Regions from separate parts of the Streptomyces sp. NPDC020747 genome, predicted to be linked through region 2. Evidence: riboswitches for the same ligand, from Rfam matches in the RefSeq annotation. Region 2 holds a riboswitch; each other region holds the start of a gene.
The links. A riboswitch is a leader RNA that binds a small molecule or an ion and turns the genes downstream of it on or off. The one in region 2 is predicted to bind thiamine pyrophosphate.
Positions count from the first base shown of each region.

Region 1 (7,334 bases), on a different contig from region 2:
GGTAGGCCAGGGGAGACCCGCCGGTCGGCAACCGGCCGGCGGTAACAGGAACAGGCAGTTCCCTCGGGCGAGGGAAGTTTCGGCACAGGCCGTCTGCGAGCGGTGGCAGACGGTTAAAGTCCGGAATTCGACGCGGGGTTGATTCCCGCGAGCGGCGCTCCGATCCCTCCCGTGTTACCCCCGCACGGGCGGCCCCCCTCGCGCTTCGGGAGTAACCCTTGGCCACGGTTGACACCGCACCCGTAGGACCGCACATCCCTTCCTCCGAGCCCCATCCCACGACCCTCATCGGATCAGTGCAGCGCGCGATGCGCCTCCTGGAGTCCGTCGCCCGCCATGAGCACGGGGCGCCCGCGAAACAGCTCGCCCGGGAGGCCGGGCTCGCTCTGCCCACCGCGTACCACTTGCTGCGCACCCTGGCCCACGAGGGCTATCTACGCCGGGAGAAGGGCCTGTTCTTCCTCGGTGAGGCGGTCGAGCGGTTGAGCAACAGCGGTGCCCAGCAGAAACGTCGCAGCATGGTCGCCGACGCACTCGCGCAGTGCCGTGACTCGATCGGCGCGCCCGTGTACTACGCGCTCTACCGCGACGGTGAGATCGAGGTCCAGTGCGTCGCCGACACCCCGGCCAATCCCGCCGTCGAGGAGTGGGCCGACTTCCGCGAGACGGGTCACGCGCACGCGATCGGCCAGTGTCTGCTGTCCCAGCTCGACGACGATGCCCGTCGGGACCACGTCGACCGCTACTCCGTCCGGTCCATCACGCCATATACGGTGCGTGACGATCGAACTCTGTTGCGACGCCTCGAATCCGCGCGACGAATGCAGCCCGTGATCGAGCGTCAGGAGTACGCGCTGGGTACGGTCTGCGCCGCGATTCCGATCACAGTGGGCAGTACTGCGGCCACGATCGCCATTTCCCTGCCGGCCCACCAGGCCGACCGACTGCTGCCGGCGGCACGCCGATTGCAGAGCGAGATCGGCAGGCTGCTGGGGACACTCTCGCTCTCTATCAGCATCTGAAAACTCACTCCTTGTGATCTGGTGTGTACTTTCAGCAAGATGCCAGCAGTGTCAGGTGGATGATTCCCGGCCAGTCGAAGGCGAACGACGGGGTAGGCGATGCGCGAGTCGGTAGTACAGGCAGAGGTCATGATGAGCTTCGTCGTCTCGGAGGAGCTGTCCTTTCGCATCCCGGTGGAGCTGCGCTACGAGACCTGTGATCCCTATGCCGTGCGGCTGACCTTCCACCTGCCCGGCGACGCCCCGGTGACCTGGGCCTTCGGCCGGGAGCTGCTGATCGACGGGGTGGGCCGGGCGTGCGGGGACGGCGATGTGCACATCGCTCCCGCCGACACCGAGGGGTTCGGGGACGTGCTGATCCGGCTTCAGGTGGGCTGCGACCATGCGTTGTTCCGCTGCGGGACGGCGCCGCTGCTGGCGTTCCTCGACCGTACGGACCGGCTGGTGCCGCTGGGCCAGGAGCGTTCCCTCGCGGACTTCGACACGCACCTCGACGAGGCGCTGAACCGCATCCTGGCGGAGGAACAGAGCGCCGGCTGAAGCGGTACGGGGCTGAGGCGGGCGTGACGCTGCCTCGCTGTATGTCCTCCCGTACGGGTGTGACGCGTTCTCAGCCCGCCCGGCGTCGGCCGTACGTCATATCTCTTGTTCCTTCGCGGCATCGCTGACTGCCGTAACGCTTCTTCTCGACTCTCGACTCTCGACTTTCGACAACCGGATCCGGCAGGGGCCGGGGTCAGTGCTTGCGGCGGCGGCCGCTCCCGCCACGCAGAGGCGCCTTGACGCCCGACTGGGGCAGCGGCTGCGGCTGTTCCTGTTGTGCCGGGGCGGCGGGGCCCGGGCGGTCCGCCGAGACCACCAGGGCGGCGAGAACGGTGGTCACCGGCACGGAGGCGACCAGTCCGATCGAGCCGACGAGCGTGCGCACGATCTCCTCGGCGACCAACTCGCTGTTGGCCACCGTCCCCACACTGCTCTGCGCGATGGAGAAGAGCAGCAGCAGCGGCAGCGCGGCGCCCGCATAGGCCAGGACGAGCGTGTTGACGACCGACGCGATGTGGTCGCGGCCGATGCGGATGCCCGCGCGGTACAGCCCGCGCCAGCCCATCGTCGGATTGGCCTCGTGCAGCTCCCAGACCGCCGAGGTCTGCGTCACCGTCACGTCGTCGAGCACACCCAGCGAGCCGATGATGATGCCCGCGAGCAGCAGGCCGCTCATGTCGATGGACGGGTACAGCCCATGGATCAGACCGGTGTTGTCGTCCGTGTTGCCGGTCAGCGCGGCCCAGTCGATGAACAGCGAGCCGAGCAGCCCGATCAGCAACAGGGAGAGCAGGGTGCCGAGCACCGCCACCGACGTACGGGCGGACAGACCATGGCACAGGTAGAGCGCGATCAGCATGATGGCGCTCGCCCCGACCACCGCCACGACCAGGGGGTTCGAGCCCTGAAGGATCGCGGGGAGGATGAAGAACGTCAGGATCAGGAAGCTGGCGGCCAGTGCGACCAGCGCCATGACGCCGCGCATCCGGCCCACGACGACCACGGCGACGGCGAAGATCCCGGCGAGCAGCGTCATCGGGAGTTTGCGGTTCACGTCGGTGACCGAGTACTGGAGCTCCTTGGGGGCGTCCGGCGCATAGGCGACGATCACCTCCTGGCCCTGCTCCAGCTGCCGCGAGGAGTCCGGCTGGACGATCTCCGTGAACGTACGGCCCTTGTCCTTGCCGGTGTCGACCCGGACCGTCGCCTTCTTGCAGCTGCCGGACGCCTGTTGCTGTGCCGACGAGCCCTCGGCGGTCGACGTGTCGCCGGTCGGCGTCTCCCCCGAGGCGTTCACCGATTTGCAGTCGACCTTGTCGACCTTGGTCACCGTGGCCTGCTGGGTCTGCCGGTCGAAGCCGACACCGGTGCGCTCGTGCCCGGGGGCGCCGCCGGGCCAGAGGACCACGAGGCCGACGACGACCGCCGCCGCGAAGGGGATCAGCACAGCCGCGATGACCTTGCGCAGATGCATCGAGACAGGCGCTGCGGGCCCATGACTGTGCGAGTGGCCATGCCCACCGCCACCCGGTCCGTCACCGTCACCACCGCCGGGCCTGCCTCCGCCACTGCCCGCTCCCGGGCCATGGGGTCCGTGCTGCCCGGGTCCGCCGCCGTGCCCATGGCCGTCGTGGCCGTGTCCATGGGGCGGTTCGGACGGTGGGAGTGGGGGCTGTTGCGTCGTGGTCACCGACCGATCATCGCAAGAACAGCCGGGGCCCACTGTTCACCGCGCCACATCTGACGCTAGCGTGGAGACACCTTTGCACACGCGGGAGCTCGGAGCACCGGGCTGAGAGGGCGCTGACCTCCGTAGACGCGATGTTTCACGTGGAACATCGCCGGACGGAAATCGCTGCGTCGACCGCCGAACCTGTTACCGGGTAATGCCGGCGTAGGGAGTAGGTCTCATGACCAACAAGGACGCACGCACGCCTGCCTCCAGCCCGACGGACGGGGCGTTCGCCTCGGCCGAGAACGGTGAAGTGACTGCTTCGCCCGAGAACGGCGAGAACGGCGAGGCCGGGAAGTCCATCGGCTGGCACAAGGCGTATGTCGAGGGTTCGCGCCCCGACCTGCGGGTGCCGGTCCGTCAGGTGCATCTCACCAACGGGCAGTCGGTCACCCTGTACGACACCTCCGGCCCGTACACCGATCCGACCGTCGACACCGACGTACGCAGGGGCCTCGGAGCCCTCCGGGCCAACTGGATCATCGCCCGTGGCGACACCGAGGAGTACGCGGGCCGACCCGTCCGCCCCGAGGACGACGGGGTCAAGCACACCTCGCCGCGGGGCGGACTGCGCAACCTCGACGCGGTCTTCCCGGGGCGTCCGCGCCAGCCCCGGCGCAGCCGTGACGGACAGGCGGTGACGCAACTCGCGTACGCCAGGAGGGGCGAGGTCACGCCGGAGATGGAGTACGTGGCCATCCGGGAGAACGTTTCTCCCGAGGTCGTCCGCGAGGAGATCGCGGCGGGCCGGGCCGTGCTGCCGGCCAACGTCAACCACCCGGAGATCGAGCCGATGATCATCGGCAAGCGGTTCCTGGTGAAGGTCAACGCCAACATCGGCAACTCCGCGGTCACCTCCTCCATCGAGGAGGAGGTCGAGAAGATGACCTGGGCGACCCGCTGGGGCGCCGACACGGTCATGGACCTGTCCACCGGCCGCAACATCCACACCACGCGCGAGTGGGTGCTGCGGAACTCCCCCGTCCCCATCGGCACGGTCCCGCTCTACCAGGCGCTGGAGAAGGTCGACGGGCGGGCCGAAGAGCTGACCTGGGAGATCTACAAGGACACGGTCGTCGAGCAGGCCGAGCAGGGCGTGGACTACATGACCGTCCACGCGGGCGTGCGGCTGCCGTTCGTCCCGCTCACCGCGAACCGCAAGACCGGCATCGTCTCGCGCGGCGGCTCGATCATGGCGGCCTGGTGCCTGGCACACCACAAGGAGTCGTTCCTGTACGAGAACTTCGAGGAACTCTGCGAGATCCTCGCGGCGTACGACGTCACGTACTCGCTGGGCGACGGGCTCCGGCCCGGTTCGATCGCGGACGCCAACGACGCTGCGCAGTTCGCGGAGTTGAGGACGCTCGGGGAACTCAACAGGGTCGCGAAGCGTTTCAACGTACAGACCATGATCGAGGGCCCGGGGCATGTCCCGATGCACAAGATCAAGGAGAACATCGACCTTCAGCAGGAGATCTGTGATGAAGCTCCGTTCTATACGCTCGGCCCGCTGACGACGGACGTCGCGCCGGCGTACGACCACATCACCTCCGGCATCGGTGCCGCGATGATCGCCTGGTGGGGCACGGCCATGCTCTGCTACGTCACGCCCAAGGAGCATCTGGGCCTGCCCAACCGTGACGACGTCAAGACGGGCGTCATCACCTACAAGATCGCGGCCCATGCGGCGGACCTCGCCAAGGGACACCCTGGCGCACAGGAGTGGGACGACGCGTTGTCGGACGCCCGCTTCGAGTTCCGCTGGGAGGACCAGTTCAACCTGGCCCTCGACCCCGACACGGCCCGGGAGTTCCACGACGAGACCCTCCCCGCCGAGCCCGCCAAGACAGCGCACTTCTGCTCTATGTGCGGGCCGAAGTTCTGCTCGATGAAGATCAGCCACAGCATCACCGAGCAGTTCGGCGGCACGGCGGCCGCGGGGGCGACGGCCGAGGAGGTCGCCGAGGGGATGCTCCAGAAGTCGAAGGAGTTCGCGGCGAGCGGCAACAGGGTGTACCTGCCCATGGCGGACTGACTCCGGCGCGCTGTCCGACCCCTTCTCCGGGGTCCCGGCCATCCCGGCCGGGGCCTCGCGGGGGAACGCGACGCATTGACCCGGGCCACAACGGTAGAGACAAGATCGCGCATGGCGTGATCGACTTCCCTGCCCTGCCCGGCAACCCCTGCAGAACGGCTGGTACAGGTTGCGAACGGAAGGCAGGGAAAAGGCGCGGCACGAAGGCCGCACCTGGTGGTACTCGGCCGTCGCGGGCGTAGTGCCCGCGACGCTGCGGCAGGTCGGGCCTCATTCCCGCCTGGCCGCGCCCGGTTGCCGGCCCCGCAAGGCCGGGCCCGGGCGAGGGCGGGGCTACTCCGGCTGGTGCTCCGGCCCCCCGAAGTCGGGGCTGCTGAAGTCCGGGCTGGAGAAGCTGGGGCGGGGTCCCGCTGTCGGGCCGCCGTCCGGGCTGCTGAAGCCTGGCCGGTTGTAGCCGAGTTGGGGCATCCGGCTGATCGGCGCCGACGGCTTCGTACGGCCGAGGGCGGCCGTGCCCGGGTCGGCGAGGGCCTCCCTGAGGAACGGCATGATGCCGCGCTCCAGAAGGGCGTCGTGCCAGGCTTCCCTGGCCCGGTTCACCTCTTCGCTGCGTTCGCCGTGCGCGTCGGCCTGGAGTGAACTGGCGCCGTTGCGCAGGGCGGCGAGCAGGAGACCGACCGCGGCCACCAGGATCGTGACGGCCGTGATGGCTCCGAAGACCCACCCGGTGGTGAGGAGGGTCTGGGCGATGCCCGGCTGGGGGTCGAGCATCTTCAGGATGTAGCCGACGAGCAGGAAGATCGCCGCGGCGGTGCCGGCGAGGACGGGTGCGAGCACGGCGACGACCGCCGCGGCACCTGCCCCGGCGGTCTCGGCGACCTCCCCCATGGTGGTGGCGAGCCCGACCGCGCCCGTGGCCGGATCCGTGGTGCTGCTGGTGGATCCTTCGCGGACAGGAGGGGTGGACGGCGCCGGCTGGCGCAGTTCCTCGCGGACCTTCACATAGTGCTGGTACTCGGTCGCCGCAGCCGCCGTGATGAGAGCGGTGGCGTTGAGCGCCATCGTGCGCAGTTGTTCGGGGTTGAGCCGCTGACCGACAGCGGCGAGTTCCGGACGGTGTGGTGCGGAGCGCAGCGCCTCATCGAGGATCCGCTCGTACTCTTGGCGGTCCTCGCTCAGCAGGTGCTGCGGAACGCTGTTCATGTGCATCCCCCGATGCTCCGTAGGGCTTGGGGCTCGGCATGCTGACGAGCCGTCGGGCAGAAACGGAGGGGAGCCTGCTACGGATAAGCCGATGGTAGAGCGGTGACGGCACACGGTGACAGGGGGTTTCCAGAATTTGCCCCCGTGTTGAGCTTGTCCTCCGTCGGGGACGCCTGCCCGGTGAACGCTCAGCTATCCAGGGGAAGTTGCTGGACCAGCAGCTTTCCGGCCATGGTCACGCCGCCGTCCATCGCGATGGCGAGCCCGTCGGCGTACACATGCGGCTTTTCGACGACGGGGTTCCGGGAGTCCTCCCCCTCCTCCGAGCCGACCTCTCCCAGGAGATACGGAATGGGGCTGTGACCATGGACGATGCGTGAACCGCCGTACATGTCCAGCAAGGAACGCACCGCCTGCGCACCGCCGTCGTCGCGGAACGCGAAGCGCTTGGTGAACTTGCGGAAGACGTCCCAGCACTCGTCCGCGTCATTGCGGGTGAGCGTTTCGCGGACGGTGTCGTTGACCGCTTCGATGGAGTCGCCGTAGTCGAGATAGGCGGTGGTGTCGGAATGCACCAGAAGGTGGCCGTCCGCCATCTCCATGGCGTCGAGGCGGGCCATCCACTGCAGATGGTGGTCCTGGAGGCGCTCCATGTCGGTCTTCTGGCCGCCGTTCAGCAGCCAGGCTGCCTGGAAGGTGGCCGTTCCCGCCCCGGAGTTGACGGGGGTGTCCCCGAACCGCTTGGCGCCGAGCAGCAGCAGCTCGTGGTTGCCCATCAGCGCCTTGCAGTAGCCCCCGG
Region 1 covers NZ_JBIRTJ010000003.1:228,962-236,295, reverse strand. The annotation lists gene ACH4YP_RS10205 (DUF5326 family protein) at 1-5, shown strand, start outside; gene ACH4YP_RS10200 (IclR family transcriptional regulator) at 309-1,022, shown strand; gene ACH4YP_RS10195 (SsgA family sporulation/cell division regulator) at 1,122-1,562, shown strand; gene ACH4YP_RS10190 (YibE/F family protein) at 1,759-3,255, opposite strand; TPP riboswitch at 3,327-3,483, shown strand; gene thiC (phosphomethylpyrimidine synthase ThiC) at 3,476-5,332, shown strand; gene ACH4YP_RS10180 (hypothetical protein) at 5,666-6,541, opposite strand; gene ACH4YP_RS10175 (metallophosphoesterase) at 6,724-7,334, opposite strand, start outside.
Region 1: another riboswitch for thiamine pyrophosphate. It lies ahead of thiC (phosphomethylpyrimidine synthase ThiC); the one in region 2 lies ahead of ACH4YP_RS36185 (thiamine ABC transporter substrate binding subunit).

Region 2 (7,334 bases):
TTGGGGTACTTCTCCTGCGCGAACCGTACGATCTGCAGCCACTCGTCGATCGCGTCGGCGGCGAACTCCGGCGCCACCTCGTACGGCACGCCCGCGGCGATCGCCGCGTCGGCCCGGTGGACCACCGTCTCGTGGGTCATGCGCCGCGCCCAGAACCCGGCCGTGTGCTCCCAGGCCCAGGACCAGGCGGCGGTGTCGGCCCCGGCGGAGCGAAAGGTCTCCGCGGCCTTCTCGGCGCCCTCCGCGAGCCAGGCGTCCAGGGCGGCGGGGTCGTCGCTCTCCGGCCCTCTGACGTGGGCCACGCGCTCGACCGGCACGTTCTTCGTGACCCTCATCCGCACGATGTGCTCGGCCCAGCGATGCGCCTCGCCGACATGCACGGCGAGCTGCCGCAGCGTCCAGTCCGGACAGGTCGGTACGGTCGCGCCGAGGTCGGCTCCGGCGAGGTGCGACCTCAACAGCGCGGTCTGCCCGACGATTTCACCGCAGTAGCGGTCGTGCCCGAGTAGCGTCATGAGCCGCACCCTAGGCTCCTCGGGCACCCCCGAGTACGACAATTTCCGCCGCGTCGAACGCCACCCCGACCTCGTCCCCCGTCTCCGGCGCGTCCCGCAGCGCACACGCCGCCTCCAGCCACGGCGCGTCCTCGGGCCGCAGGCGTAGGGCGACATGGGTGCCCCGGAAGGTCCGCGCGGCCACCGTGCAGCGCAGCCCCTCGGCCGCCGGTACGAGGCGTACGCCGGCGGGCCTGACGAGCAGTTCGACCTCGCCCTGTTGGGCGTCCGAGGGCACCGGCAGCTTGCCCCACGGCGTGTCCGCGGCCTCCCCGCTGACGGTCGCCGCGGTCACGTTCTCGAAGCCCAGGAAGCGGGCCACGAACGCGTCGGCCGGGCGCTGCCAGACCTCAAGTGGCGTACCGGACTGGGCGATCCGGCCGTCCCGCATCACGACGACCCGGTCGGCGAGCGCGAACGCCTCCCCCTGGTCGTGGGTGACCGCGAGCACGGTCGTGCCCAACTCGCCAAACAGCTCACGGAGTTCGACCACCAGCCGTTCACGCAGCGACCGGTCCAGCTGACCGAGGGGTTCGTCGAGCATGAGCAGCCAGGGGCGGGGCGCCAGGGCCCGGGCGAGCGCGACGCGCTGCTGTTCACCACCGGAGAGGGAGGCGACGGCCCGCTCACGGGCGCCGGGCAGCCCCACCAGATCCAGCAACTCCCCTACACGTACGGCCTGTTGGTCCTTCGACTCGCCGTGCATCCGCAGCCCGAAGGCCACGTTGCCGCCCACGTCGCGCTGCGGGAAGAGCTGGTGGTCCTGGAACATCAGACCGACACCGCGCTTGTGCGCGGGCACGCCGTGGAGGTCGCGGCCGTCCAGGAACACCCGCCCCTCGTCCAGGGGTTGGAGCCCCGCGACCGCCCGCAGCAGGGTCGACTTGCCGCTGCCGCTGGGCCCGAGCACGCACACGATCTCGTGCTCGGCGACACCCAGCCCGACGGAGTCGAGCACGGCCCGCCCACCGAAACGTACGGTCGCGCCAACGAGTTCGAGCTTTGCGTCGCGCATGGTCAGAACTCCCCGGTCCGGTCGGTGCGAAGGCGTTCGAGAACCAGCAGCGCCACCGCGCACACCACCATCAAGATCGTCGAAAGGGCCATGGCCTGCCCGTAGTTGAGCTCTCCGGCCCGCCCGAGCAGCCGGGCCACGGCGACCGGCAGCGTCGGGTTGTCGGGCCGCGCGATGAAGACGGTCGCGCCGAACTCGCCCAGCGACACGGCGAAGGCGAACCCGGCGGCGATCAGCAGCGCCCGCCGCACCATCGGCAGATCGACCTCGCGCCACACCCGCCACGGCGAGGCCCCGAGTACGGCCGCCGCCTCGCGCAGCCGTCCGTCCACGGCCCGAAGCACGGGCAGCATGGTCCGTACGACGAAGGGGACGCCCACCAGCGCCTGCGCGAGCGGTACGAGGATCCAGGTGCTCCGGAGGTCCAGCGGAGGCTCGTCGAGCGCGATGAGGAAGCCGAACCCGACGGTCACGGCGGAGACGCCGAGCGGCAGCATCAGCAGGGCGTCGAAGCCCCGTACGAGACGGCCGGCGTCCCGGCGGGTGAGGGCGGCGGCCGCGAGCCCGCCGATCACCAGGGCGATGGCGGTGGCGGCGAGGGCGTACTGCAGCGAGTTGCCGACGGCCTCGATCGGCGGCACGAGGAAAATGCCGCCCTCGTCGCTGGTGAGCGCCTTGTAGTAGCCGAATCCGGGGGCGTCGAGGGACCGCTCGACCAGCACGGCGAGCGGCAGCACCAGCAGGACGGCGATGGTGGCGAGGACGGCGGCGAGCAGCGCCCACTGCCCGGCGCCGCGCGGCCGTCGTGCCGTCACGGACGCGTCGACCAGACGCAGGGCCGTCTCCCGCCGCCGTACCGTCCAGGCATGGACGGCGAGGATCGCGCCGACCGCCACGAACTGGACGAGGGTGAGGACGGCGGCCGTCGAGAGGTCGAAGATCTCCGAGGTCTGCCGGTAGATCTCGACTTCGAGCGTCGAGAAGGTGGGGCCGCCGAGGATCTGCACCACGCCGAACGAGGTGAAGGTGAAGAGGAAGACCATCAGCGCGGCAGCCGCCACCGCCGGCCCGAGCGCCGGAAGCGTCACTCTGCGCCAAGCGGCGAACCGTGAGGCGCCGAGCACCCGCGCGGCCTCCTCCTGGCGCGGATCGAGCTGCGACCAGAGGCCGCCGACCGTGCGGACGACGACCGCGTAGTTGAAGAAGACGTGCGCGAGCAGGATCGCCCACACGGTCGTGTCGAGCCGTACGCCCCACAGTTCGTCCAGAAGCCCACCGCGGCCGAGGAGCGCCAGGAAGGCCGTGCCGACGACCACGGTCGGCAGCACGAACGGCACGGTCACGACGGCTCGCAGGACCTGCTTGCCCCTGAAATCGAAGCGCGCGAACACATACGCGCCGGGGAGCGCGATCAGCAGCGTGAGCGCGGTCGAGGCGAGCGCCTGCCAGGTCGTGAACCACAGGACGTGCCGGATGTCGGACTGCGCGAGCACGTCCCCGACGCGCCCGAACCGCCAGACCCCGTCGATCCTGAGCCCACGGGCCGTGATCGCCGCGACCGGGTAGGCGAAGAAGAGCCCGAAGAACGCGACGGGCACGGCCATGAGAGCGAGCCGCGCCGCGCTCCCCGTACGCGGGCGCGTACGGGGGTGCGGACGGAGACGCGGACGCCGGCGCGCGGGCGCCTCCGCCCCGGCGCGGGGCTCTACTTCAGTACGAGCGAGGTCCATGACTTGACCCACTCGTCACGGTTGTCGGCGATCTTGGCGGGGTCGAGGGTCTCGGGGTCCTCGACGGCAGGGCCGAACTTCGTGAACTCCGGCGGCACCTGGGCGGCCTCACGGACCGGGTAGACGAACATGTTGAGCGGCATGTCGTCCTGGAACTGCTTGGAGATCAGGAAGTCGACGAGCGCCTTGCCGCCCTTCGTGTTCTTCGCGTTGCTCAGCAGGCCCGCGTACTCGACCTGACGGAAGCAGGTGCCGTCCGCGACCCCGGTCGGCGCGGTCTTCGGCTTCGGGTCGGCGTAGATGACCTCGGCGGGCGGGGACGAGGCGTACGAGACGACGAGCGGCCGGTCGCCCTTGGCCTTCTTGCCGCCGGCGGACCCGGAGAACTCCACGTTGTAGGCCTGCTCCCAGCCGTCGACGACCTTCACGCCGTTGGCCTTGAGCTTCTTCCAGTAGTCCTGCCAACCGTCGTCGCCGTACTTCGCGGCCGTCCCGAGCAGGAAGCCGAGACCGGGCGAGGAGGTGGACGCGTTCTCGGTGACCAGCAGGTTCTTGTACGCGGGCTTGATCAGGTCGTCGAAGGACGTCGGCGGAGCCAGCTTCCGCTTGCTGAAGTACGCCTTGTCGTAGTTGACGCAGATGTCGCCGGAGTCGATGGGCGTGACCCGGTGCTTGGCCTGGTCGACCCGGTACTGCGGCAGGATCAGTCCCGAGCCCTTGGCCTCGTACGACTGGAACAGCCCGTTGTCGAGCGCCCGCGACAGCAGCGTGTTGTCGACGCCGAAGAAGACGTCGCCCTGCGGGTTGTCCTTGGTGAGGATGGCCTTGTTGACGGCCGTACCGGCGTCGCCGTCCTTGAGGACCCTGACCTTGTAACCGGACTCCTTCTCGAACGCTTTCAGTACGGCCTTGGTGTAGGCGAAGGAGTCATGGCTGACGAGGGTGACGGTCTTGGACCCGGAGCCTTCGTCGCCCGAGTCGGACGACCCGCACGCGGTGAGCGCGGCGAGGCCGAGCCCGGTGACCGTGACCACGGCCGTGAACTTCCTGGTGGTGGTGCTCACTGGATTCCTCCTGGGGGTGACCAGGAAGAGACGCGGCCCTGCCCGGGACCTCGGTCGGATCCCGGGCAGGGCGCAACAGCTTGAGTAGTGACCGAACTTCCTACCCAGAATGACCTGGGCAAGGTTCAGAGGGTCTGCGGGCTGTCCCGCACTCTCAGCGCTGTGGCGCTCCCCTGTCGGAATATGAAGATGTACGTACGTCCGCCAGACTACCGCTCGGTCGCCGCGAGCTGCCCGCAGGCCCCGTCGATCTCCTGGCCACGGGTGTCCCGGACGGTGACGGGCACACCATGGGCGGCGATCGCCTCGACGAACGCCTTCTCGTCCTCGGGCCGCGAGGCGGTCCACTTGGAGCCGGGTGTCGGGTTCAGCGGAATCAGGTTCACATGCACCGGCTTGCCCTTGAGCATCCGCCCGAGCCGGTCACCGCGCCACGCCTGGTCGTTGATGTCCCGGATGAGCGCGTACTCGATGGAGAGCCGGCGCCCCGACTTCGCCGCGTACTCCCAGCCGGCGTCCAGCACTTCCCGCACCTTCCACCGCGTGTTCACGGGCACGAGGGTGTCGCGCAGCTCGTCGTCCGGTGCGTGCAGGGAGATGGCGAGGCGGCACTTGAAGCCCTCGTCGGCGAACCGGTTGATGGCGGGGACGAGACCCACCGTGGAGACGGTGATCCCCCGCTGCGACAGCCCGAGCCCGTCCGGCTCCGGGTCGGTGAGGGCCCGGATGGACTGGACGACCCGCTTGTAGTTGGCCAGCGGCTCGCCCATACCCATGAACACGATGTTGCTGAGCCGGGCCGGCCCACCGGGAATCTCGCCGTCCCGCAGCGCCCGCATCCCGTCCACGATCTGGTGCACGATCTCGGCACTGGACAGATTCCGGTCGAGACCGGCCTGCCCGGTCGCACAGAACGGGCAGTTCATCCCGCAGCCCGCCTGCGAGCTGATGCACATGGTGACCCGGTCCGGGTACCGCATCAGCACGGACTCGACGAGCGTGCCGTCGAAGAGCCGCCAGAGGGTCTTGCGGGTGGTGTTCTCATCCGTGGAGAGATGCCGCACGACCGTCATCAACTCGGGAAGCAGCGCCTCCTGCAGCTTGGCGCGCGATCCCGCGGGGATGTCGGTCCACTGCTCCGGGTCGTGCGCGTACCGCGCGAAGTAGTGCTGCGACAGCTGCTTGGCACGAAACGGCTTCTCACCGACCGCGGCAACCGCCTCTTTGCGCTCGGCAGGCGTGAGATCGGCAAGGTGCCGCGGCGGCTTCTTGGCTCCGCGGGGGGCAACGAAAGTGAGTTCTCCGGGCTTAGGCATGGCTGTACCAGTGTCGCAGATCGATTCGTGTGACTTGCGCCCCCGGCAGTCTCAGCCGCGGGGCCGGGCATCCAGGAACCGGTGGACCGATTCCGTCATGCTCGCCACGAAGGAGTCGCGGGTCCGGTCGGAGACCAGTTCCAGGGAGAGGTACGGGTTGAGGTCCTCGAGCTCGACGAGGAGCAAGGCGCCTTCCCGGGTGCGGCAGGCGTCCACGCGCTGGATGCCGTGGTCGAGGGTGTTCCAGTCGATGAAACGCCGGGCGAAGGCCAGGTCGGCGTCGGTGGGCTCGTAGGGCTCAAGGACCCAGCGCCGCTCGGGATCGGGGGCGTGAAGGGCGTACTGGTAGGCGTCGTCGACGTAGTAGAAGGACACTTCGTAGCGGAAGTCGATGCGCGGCTGGACCAGGATGTCGCCGTAGGCGAGGCCGTCGAGCCGCTCGCGGGGCAGGAAGGCCAGGCCGATGGAGTCCGCGCCCACCTTCGGCTTGACCGCGTACTGACGGGCCTCGGGCAGCAGGTGCAGGTCCTCGGGCCGGTCGACGGTGGGTATGACCGGGTGTCCGGCGGCGGTCAGGTCCAGCAGGTACTGCTTGCCGGCCATGTCGCCGCGGCCGGTCAACGGGTTGTAGACCCGGGTGCCGTCGGCCGTGGCCCGCGCCCGGAAGGCGTCGTACTCCTCCCGGTAGTGCAGCACCGGTCCACTGTTGCGGACCACGACCACATCGAAGGCGTCCATCAGCGCGGCGGCGTCCAGCGGGTGGCACAGGGCGACGTCGAAGTCGTCGCGCAGCCGGGAGGTCAGGAAGATGTCCTCGTCGCAGTAGCGCCGCCCCCGCGCCTGGTAGGCGAGATCGGTCACGTACAGAGCTCTGCGGCGGTCCGGCATCGCGCATCTCCTTAGGTGGTGCGACAAACCTACCCATCCCGCCAGACACGACCTCAGGCAGGTGCGTGGTCGCGGGCTACCGGCTCACTCAGGTCTGATGCCGAAGGACGCGGGCACTGTCCCATGGGCCACACCTGGACCTACAATCGAACTCGTGTACGAATACGTGTCTCGCCCGGATCATGAGCGCAGCGACCGCGATCGGCTGGTCCGGCGGCTGCGCCGCACCGACGGCACCAACGCCGACGCCTCCACCTCCGCCACCCCCACGCCCGACATCGATACAGACACCGCCCGCGGTGCGCTGTGAACCGCGAACAGTCGTCACCCGAGGGCGAGAGCGCCGCGCCCATCGTCGTGCATCGCGCGGCGGGCGCCGGTGGACGTCGGGTGTCGATCCGTGCCCGGGTCGCCGGCCTCGCGCACAGCGACGCCGACCTGATCGAGTTCCTGCGCCGCGCGGGCCTGCCGGACGCGTGGGAGCTGCTGGACGATCCACTCTGGGTGGACTGGCAGGACGGCCGACCGCACGAGTACGGCAGGGACTGACAGCGGCGCGGGCCACGGCTCTCCCGTTTCGAGCGTTCAAATGGCCCGGACATCCGGCATGCGTGCGGCAGACACACGTCAGGGGCTCGCCGTCCAGTTGGACGACGAGCCCCTCGTACCGCGAAACCGCAGACCGCAGACCGCAGACCGCAGACCGCGAGCCTCTGCGTCGGCTCCCGACGATCAACTACTGCCGATCAAATCAACTACTGCCGATC
Region 2 covers NZ_JBIRTJ010000016.1:252,711-260,044, reverse strand. The annotation lists gene ACH4YP_RS36200 (maleylpyruvate isomerase family mycothiol-dependent enzyme) at 1-515, opposite strand, end outside; gene ACH4YP_RS36195 (ABC transporter ATP-binding protein) at 526-1,569, opposite strand; gene ACH4YP_RS36190 (ABC transporter permease) at 1,572-3,299, opposite strand; gene ACH4YP_RS36185 (thiamine ABC transporter substrate binding subunit) at 3,275-4,363, opposite strand; TPP riboswitch at 4,443-4,548, opposite strand; gene rlmN (23S rRNA (adenine(2503)-C(2))-methyltransferase RlmN) at 4,573-5,679, opposite strand; gene ACH4YP_RS36175 (hypothetical protein) at 5,731-6,567, opposite strand; gene ACH4YP_RS36170 (hypothetical protein) at 6,722-6,877, shown strand; gene ACH4YP_RS36165 (hypothetical protein) at 6,874-7,116, shown strand; gene ACH4YP_RS36160 (phosphatidate cytidylyltransferase) at 7,333-7,334, opposite strand, start outside.

Region 3 (7,334 bases), on a different contig from region 2:
CGCCGTTCGCCAGGACCGCGTCCAGGAAGTCGGCGAGGTCGCCCTGGCGCTTGCGGGCGTCCGTGCAGAGGTACACCCGGGCGTCGGCGAGCCGGGCGCGTGCGGTGGATTCGGGCATGCGTGGGTCCCCCGTGTCGTGTCGGTGGCGTACGGGCCGTGAGGAACACGGCCCGTACGCCGGACGGCGTGATCAGGTCAGACGGCGAGCGCCTGGGCGCGACGCTTCACCTCCGTGCCGCGATTCTCGCTCAGAGCCTGGGCCGGCGTACCGGGCAGGCTCTCGTCGGGGGTGAAGAGCCACTCGAGCATCTCTTCGTCGGAGAAGCCGTCGTCCCGCAGGAGCGTCAGGGTGCCGGTCAGGCCCTTGACGACCTTCTGCTCGGCCCCGTCGATGAAAGCGGCGGGGACGTGCAGCGCGCGGTTCTCACCACGGCGTACGGCGATGACCTGGCCTTCCTTGACCAGTTGCCGGACGCGGGTCACCTCGACGCCGAGCAGTTCGGCGATGTCGGGGAGGGTGAGCCAGGCGGGGACGAGAGCATCGATCTTTGCGTCAATCTCGGTCACGAACACAAGCCTGCCATCTCGGACTGACAGTCGGTACCCGGGCCGGTGCGACCGTGTCACGCCCGCGGCCCCGCAGACACCGGACGACCGTCGACCGGGCGGCCCGGCGGAGCGCTCAGGCCGTCGCGCCCTTGAGCGGCGACGCGGGGTCCGAGAGCAGCCCGGAGTCCATCGGCGTGCCCGCCTCGATCAGCCGCTTCCCCTGTGCCAGGTCCCTCGGCCGGCCCACCGCCAGGACCGCGACCAGGCGGCCCTCCCGGAGCCAGCACACCGACCAGGACGGTCCGGCCGGGTCACCGCGCCGGACCATGGTGTCGGCGGACGCGTGATGGCCCGCGTACTGGACGAAGCGGCCGAACTGCTCGGACCAGAAGTACGGCACGGGGTCGTACGCGGCGGACGTCTCGCCGACGATGTTCGCGGCGACCGTGCGCGGGCCTTGGAGGGCGTTGTCCCAGTGGTGGACCAACAGGCGCTCGCCGTAGCGGCCGGACGGGAAGGAGGCGCAGTCGCCGACCGCGTACACGTCCGGGGCGGAGGTGCGCAGGTGGTCGTCCGCGACGATCTCGCGGCGGGCACCGAGTTCGATCCCGGAACCGGCCAGCCAGGCCGTGGCGGGCCGCGCCCCGATGCCGACGACGACGGCGCCCGCGGGCAGCCGTGAGCCGTCGTCGAGCACCACCTCGCCGGGCTCGACGCGCTCCACGCGCGCGTGGGTGCGCAGCACCGCCCCACTGTCCGCGTACCAGGCGGCCATCGGAGCGGCCACCTCGTCGGGCAGCACGCCGGCGAGCGGCCGGTCGGCGGCCTCCACGACGGTCACCGCGCAGCCCGCCTCGCGCGCCGCCGTGGCGAACTCGGCGCCGATCCAGCCCGCGCCCACCACCACGATGTCGTGCTGCCGGGCGAGGACGGGGCGCAGCCGCTCGGCGTCGTCGAGCGTGCGCAGCAGATGGACGCCGGGTACGCCCTGGGCGCCCGGCAGTTGGATCGGCTCGGCGCCGGTGGCGATGACGAGGACGTCGTACGGAACCGGACCGTCGGCCGTGTCGAGTTCGTGCCGCGAGGGGTGCACGCCGGTCACTTCGAGCCCCAGGCGGAGCTCCACGTCGAGCGCTTCGAAGTCGACGTCGAAGGCGGAGTCCTCGGCCTTGCCGAGCAGTACGGCCTTGGACAGCGGGGGCCGGTCGTACGGCTGGTGGGGCTCCGCGCCGATCAGGGTCACGCTTCCGGTGAAGCCCCGTTCCCGCAGGGCGACGGCGGTCTGTACACCGGCCATGCCCGCCCCGACGATCACGGCGCTGCGTCGCGCCGCCGGGCTCCGTCCCTGCGTCTGCTCACTCACACGATCACCATAGACACTGGTGAAATCGTCGGTCAGGGGGCGCGATCAGTGAGTTGTTGCACAGCGTCAGCCCTCGTTGACCTCTTCGACCACACTCGTCCCGCTGCCCTCCTGGGACTCCCACTCCCAGGTCTCCTCCAGGCGCACCCGTCCGTCGGCCAGCTCGACGACCAAGGAGACGCAGTGCCCCGACGAGGTGGTGCCGTCCACCTTCAGCTGCACGTACCGGAAGTCGAGCCGGTCGCCCGCGCGCGTGCCCACGAGGTGTCCGCGTACGACGTCACCGCCCGCGTACTCGGCCCAGATCTCGCCGTCCTTCTCGTGGTACGCGAACCGTGTGCGGGTACCCACCTGACCTGGCGCCTGGTCGGCGACCGGCGAGAGAAGGAGTCCGTCGAGCGAGCGGGCCATGCGTGAAGGCTCCCTTACAGGCTGTTGGGGCGAAGGGCTAGGGTGGCCAACGTAGAGCACTCGCGGGAGTCCGGGCGTACCGGGCTGAGAGGGAGGCTGGGACGGCCTCCGACCGTACGAACCTGATCCGGGTCATGCCGGCGAAGGGAGGGGCTGGACGCCCATGTCGCGTACACCGGAGACACCCGATACACCCCATACAGGGCACACGTCAGACGTCCTGGTCGTCGGGGGCGGGATCATCGGCCTGGTCACGGCCTGGCGGGCCGCGCAGCGCGGGTTCACGACCGCGCTCGTGGACCCGGAGCCCGGCGGCGGCGCCGCGCAGGTCGCGGCCGGGATGCTGGCCGCCGTCACCGAACTCCACTACGGCGAGCAGACCCTGCTCGGCCTCAATCTGGCCTCGGCACGCCGCTATCCGGACTTCGCGGCCGAGCTGACCGAGGCGACCGGCCAGGACCTCGGCTACCGGCAGTGCGGCACACTGGCCGTCGCGCTCGACGCCGACGACCGTGCCCATCTGCGCGAACTGCACGCCCTGCAGCGCCGGTCGGGCCTGGAGTCGGAGTGGCTGAGCGGCCGCGAGTGCCGTCGTCTGGAGCCGATGCTCGCGCCGGGGGTGCGCGGCGGGCTGCGGGTCGACGGCGACCACCAGATCGATCCCCGGCGGCTCGCCGGGGCCCTGGTCACGGCCTGCGAGCGGGCCGGAGTGGCCTTCCACCGGACATGGGCCGACCGCCTGACCGTCGTACGCGACCGGGCCGCCGGAGTCGTCACTGCGGACGGCACCGCGCTCTCGGCGGGCCAGATCGTGCTCGCCGGGGGCAGCCTCAGCGGCCGTCTGACGGGCGTCCCCGACGACGTGCTGCCGCCGGTGCGCCCCGTGAAGGGACAGGTGCTGCGGCTGACCGTCCCGAAGCGGTTCGCGCCCTTCCTGAGCCGTAGCGTGCGGGCCGTCGTGCGCGGCAGCCACGTCTATCTGGTGCCGCGCGAGAACGGCGAGCTGGTCGTCGGCGCGACCAGCGAGGAGCTGGGCTGGGACACCACGGTGACCGCCGGCGGCGTGTACGAGCTGCTGCGGGACGCCCACGAACTCGTCCCCGGCATCACCGAGCTGCCGCTCACCGAGACACGGGCCGGACTGCGCCCGGGCTCCCCCGACAACGCGCCCCTGCTCGGCCCGACCGAACTCCCGGGGCTGCTGCTCGCGACCGGCCACTACCGCAACGGCGTACTGCTGACGCCCGTCACCGGGGACGCCATGGCACACGCCCTGACCACCGGTGAACTCCCGGACGAGGCCCGCCCGTTCACACCCAGGCGGTTCGGCGCCGCCGCACTCTCGGAGCAGCACGCATGAGCATGAGCGTCTTCGTCAACGGGGAGCGGCGGCAGCTGGCCCCGGACACCGCCCTCGACACCCTCGTCGCCGCCCTCACCGCGGCTCCCTCCGGTGTCGCCGCCGCACTCAACGAAACCGTCGTCCCGCGCGCGCAGTGGTCGAAGACCCTCCTCTCCGAGGGAGACCGCGTCGAAGTCCTCACCGCCGTCCAAGGAGGCTGACCCATGGCCGACGATCCCTTCGTCCTCGGCGGTACGTCCTTCGCGTCCCGTCTGATCATGGGCACCGGTGGTGCGCCCAGCCTCGACGTCCTGGAGCGCTCGCTCGTGGCGTCCGGCACGGAGCTGACGACGGTCGCGATGCGCCGCGTGAGCCCCGAGGCCCACGGCTCGGTCCTGTCCGTGCTGGAACGGCTGGGCATCCGCGTACTGCCCAACACGGCGGGCTGTTTCACCGCGGGGGAGGCCGTGCTGACGGCCCGCCTCGCGCGTGAGGCGCTCGGCACGGACCTCGTGAAGCTGGAGGTCATCGCCGACGAGCGGACGCTGCTGCCCGACCCGATCGAGCTGCTCGACGCGGCCGAGACCCTGGTCGACGACGGCTTCACCGTCCTCCCGTACACGAACGACGACCCGGTGCTCGCCCGCAAACTGGAGGACGTGGGGTGCGCCGCGGTCATGCCGCTCGGCTCGCCGATCGGGTCCGGTCTCGGCATCCGCAACCCGCACAACTTCCAGCTGATCGTGGAGCACGCGCGCGTGCCGGTGATCCTGGACGCGGGCGCCGGTACGGCGTCGGACGCGGCGCTCGCCATGGAGCTGGGGTGCGCGGGTGTGATGCTCGCCTCGGCCGTGACCCGGGCGCAGGAGCCGGTGCTGATGGCCGAGGGCATGCGGCACGCGGTCGAGGCGGGCCGGCTCGCGTACCGCGCCGGGCGCATCCCGCGCCGCCACTTCGCCGAGGCGTCGTCTCCCGTGGAGGGTGTCGCCCGGTTGGACCCGGAAAGGCCTGCTTTCTGACTTTTGGCCTGAACACCTGTCTGAATCCAGGCGCCGCACGGTATCGCTCACCGTGCGACGTCCGTCACAGCTCGGCTGCAGTACCGCCCCGGAATCACCCGTCCTGGCGGCGTTGACAGTGGCGGCTCGTACACTCACCTGCGTGGATACGACCCTTCAGGACCCGCTCGTGGGGCACGTGCTCGACGGCCGCTACCGCGTCGACGCGCGCATCGCGGTCGGCGGGATGGCCACGGTCTACCGTGCCGTGGACACCCGCCTGGACCGGGTGCTCGCGCTCAAGGTGATGCACCCGACGCTGGCGGCCGACGCCTCGTTCGTCGACCGCTTCATCCGCGAGGCCAAGTCGGTGGCCAGGCTCGCCCACCCGAACGTGGTGCAGGTCTTCGACCAGGGCACGGACGGCAGTTACGTCTACCTGGCGATGGAGTACGTGGCCGGATGCACCCTGCGCGACGTGCTGCGCGAGCGCGGGGCGCTGCAGCCGCGGGCCGCGCTGGACGTCCTGGAGCCGGTCCTCGCCGCGCTCGGCGCCGCGCACCGCGCCGGGTTCGTGCACCGCGACATGAAGCCGGAGAACGTCCTGATAGGGGACGACGGCCGGGTGAAGGTGGCGGACTTCGGTCTCGTACGGGCCGTGGACACGGTCACCAGCACGACGGGAGCCGTGCTCGGCACGGTGTCGTATCTCGCGCCGGAACAGATAGAGAACGACACGGCCGACCCCCGGGTCGACGTGTACGCCTGCGGCATCCTCCTCTTCGAGATGCTGACCGGTGACCGCCCGCACTACGGGGACTCCCCCGCCGCGGTGCTCTACAAGCACCTCCACGAGGACGTGCCCCAGCCGTCGGCGTCCGTGCCGGGCCTGGCCCACGAGCTCGACGAGCTGGTCACGACGGCCACCGCACGCAACCCCGACCTCCGCCCGTACGACGCCGTCGCGCTGCTCTCGCAGGTCCTGGACGCACGGAACGCGCTGAGCGCCGACCAGCTGGACGCCGTCCCGCCGCAGGCGGTCGCCACGGACCACCAGAACGCCGACGACCGTACGAGCGTGATCCCGCTCTCGCTTTCGGTACCGCGGCCGCTCCCGGTGAACGACGACGACGCCGAGCTGCACCGCACGAGCTATCTGCCGTCCCCGCCGCCCGAACCGCCGCGCCGCGGACGTGGCGGCCGTATGGCGGCGCCCCGCCGCGGTCTGATCGCGATCGTCGCCGCGGTACTGCTGGCCCTCGGCCTGGGAGCGGGCGTCTGGTACATCAACTCCGGCCAGTTCACCACGGTCCCCGGGGTGCTCTCCAAGACCGAGGCCCAGGCCAGGAAGCAGCTCACGGGCGCCGGTATCGACGTGAAGGACGTCAAGCGCGGCTACAGCGACACCGTCAAGCGCGGCCGGGTCATCAGCAGCGACCCGAAGCCCGGCGCCCGGATCCGGGACAACGACTCCGTGACGCTGACGGTCTCCAAGGGCCCGGAGATCGTGCGCGTGCCGGACCTGGGGGGCTACTCGCTGGACAAGGCCAAGCAGCGCCTGAAGAGCGAGGGCCTGGTCGCGGGCATGGTCACCAAGGGCTTCAGCGACAGCGTGCCCGTGGGCTTCGTGATCCGTACGGAACCGGGGGCGGGCACCGAGCGCCGCGGTGGTTCGGCGATCGCGCTCACCGTCAGCAAGGGCAGCCCGGTGGACGTGCCCGACGTCGTGGGTGACGACCTCGCCGACGCCAAGCAGGAGCTGGAGGACGCCGGCCTGACGGTCGAGGTCGCCTCCGAGCAGGTCACGTCCGAGTACGAGGCCGGTCAGGTCGCCAAGCAGTCACCGGACCCCGACACCAAGGCGGGCGGCGGTGACACCGTCACGCTGACGGTGTCCAAGGGCCCGGAGATGATCGAGGTCCCGGACGTCGTGGGCGACAGCGTCGACGACGCGAAGCAGGAGCTGGAAGCGGCCGGCTTCGAGGTCGAGGAGGACCGCGGTCTGCTCGGCCTCTTCGGCGACACGGTCAAGAGCCAGTCGGTGGACGGCGGCGACACGGCGCCCGAGGGATCGACGATCACCATCGAGATCCGCTGACGACACGGACGGCACAGCAGCACACGGGCGCCGCGGGCACACAGGTGCACAGGCAGGCATGCCGGGCACGCAGGCACCCGCGGGGACATGGCCGCCGACGGGGCGACCGGGACCGCGTGACACCCTGAAGGGGTGAGCACTCAGCAGTCCCGCAACCCCGTCGGCGGCCATGTCCCCGTCGCCGGAGGCCTCGCCTCCGTCGGCCTCTCGTACGCGCGCGAGCTGGCCGCCGAGACCGTCCAGGTCTTCGTCGCCAACCCGCGCGGCTGGGCGACTCCGCCCGGAAACCCGCTCCAGGACGACGAGTTCCGCGCGGCCTGTACCGCCGAGTCGATCCCGGCGTACGTCCACGCGCCCTATCTGATCAACTTCGGCTCGCACACCGAGGCGACCGTGGAGAAGTCGGTGGAGTCGCTGCGGCACTCGCTGCGGCGCGGGCGGGCGATCGGGGCGCTGGGCGTCGTCGTGCACACGGGCTCCGCGACCGGCGGCCGGGAGCGCTCGGTCGCGCTGAAGCAGGTCCGCGAGTATCTGCTGCCGCTGCTCGACGAGCTGACCCACGACGACGACCCG
Region 3 covers NZ_JBIRTJ010000013.1:46,761-54,094, reverse strand. The annotation lists gene thiE (thiamine phosphate synthase) at 1-118, opposite strand, end outside; gene ACH4YP_RS30825 (Rv2175c family DNA-binding protein) at 196-567, opposite strand; gene ACH4YP_RS30820 (NAD(P)/FAD-dependent oxidoreductase) at 683-1,912, opposite strand; gene ACH4YP_RS30815 (hypothetical protein) at 1,979-2,323, opposite strand; TPP riboswitch at 2,376-2,489, shown strand; gene thiO (glycine oxidase ThiO) at 2,487-3,683, shown strand; gene thiS (sulfur carrier protein ThiS) at 3,686-3,886, shown strand; gene ACH4YP_RS30800 (thiazole synthase) at 3,890-4,684, shown strand; gene pknB (Stk1 family PASTA domain-containing Ser/Thr kinase) at 4,827-6,761, shown strand; gene ACH4YP_RS30790 (deoxyribonuclease IV) at 6,894-7,334, shown strand, end outside.
Region 3: another riboswitch for thiamine pyrophosphate. It lies ahead of thiO (glycine oxidase ThiO); the one in region 2 lies ahead of ACH4YP_RS36185 (thiamine ABC transporter substrate binding subunit).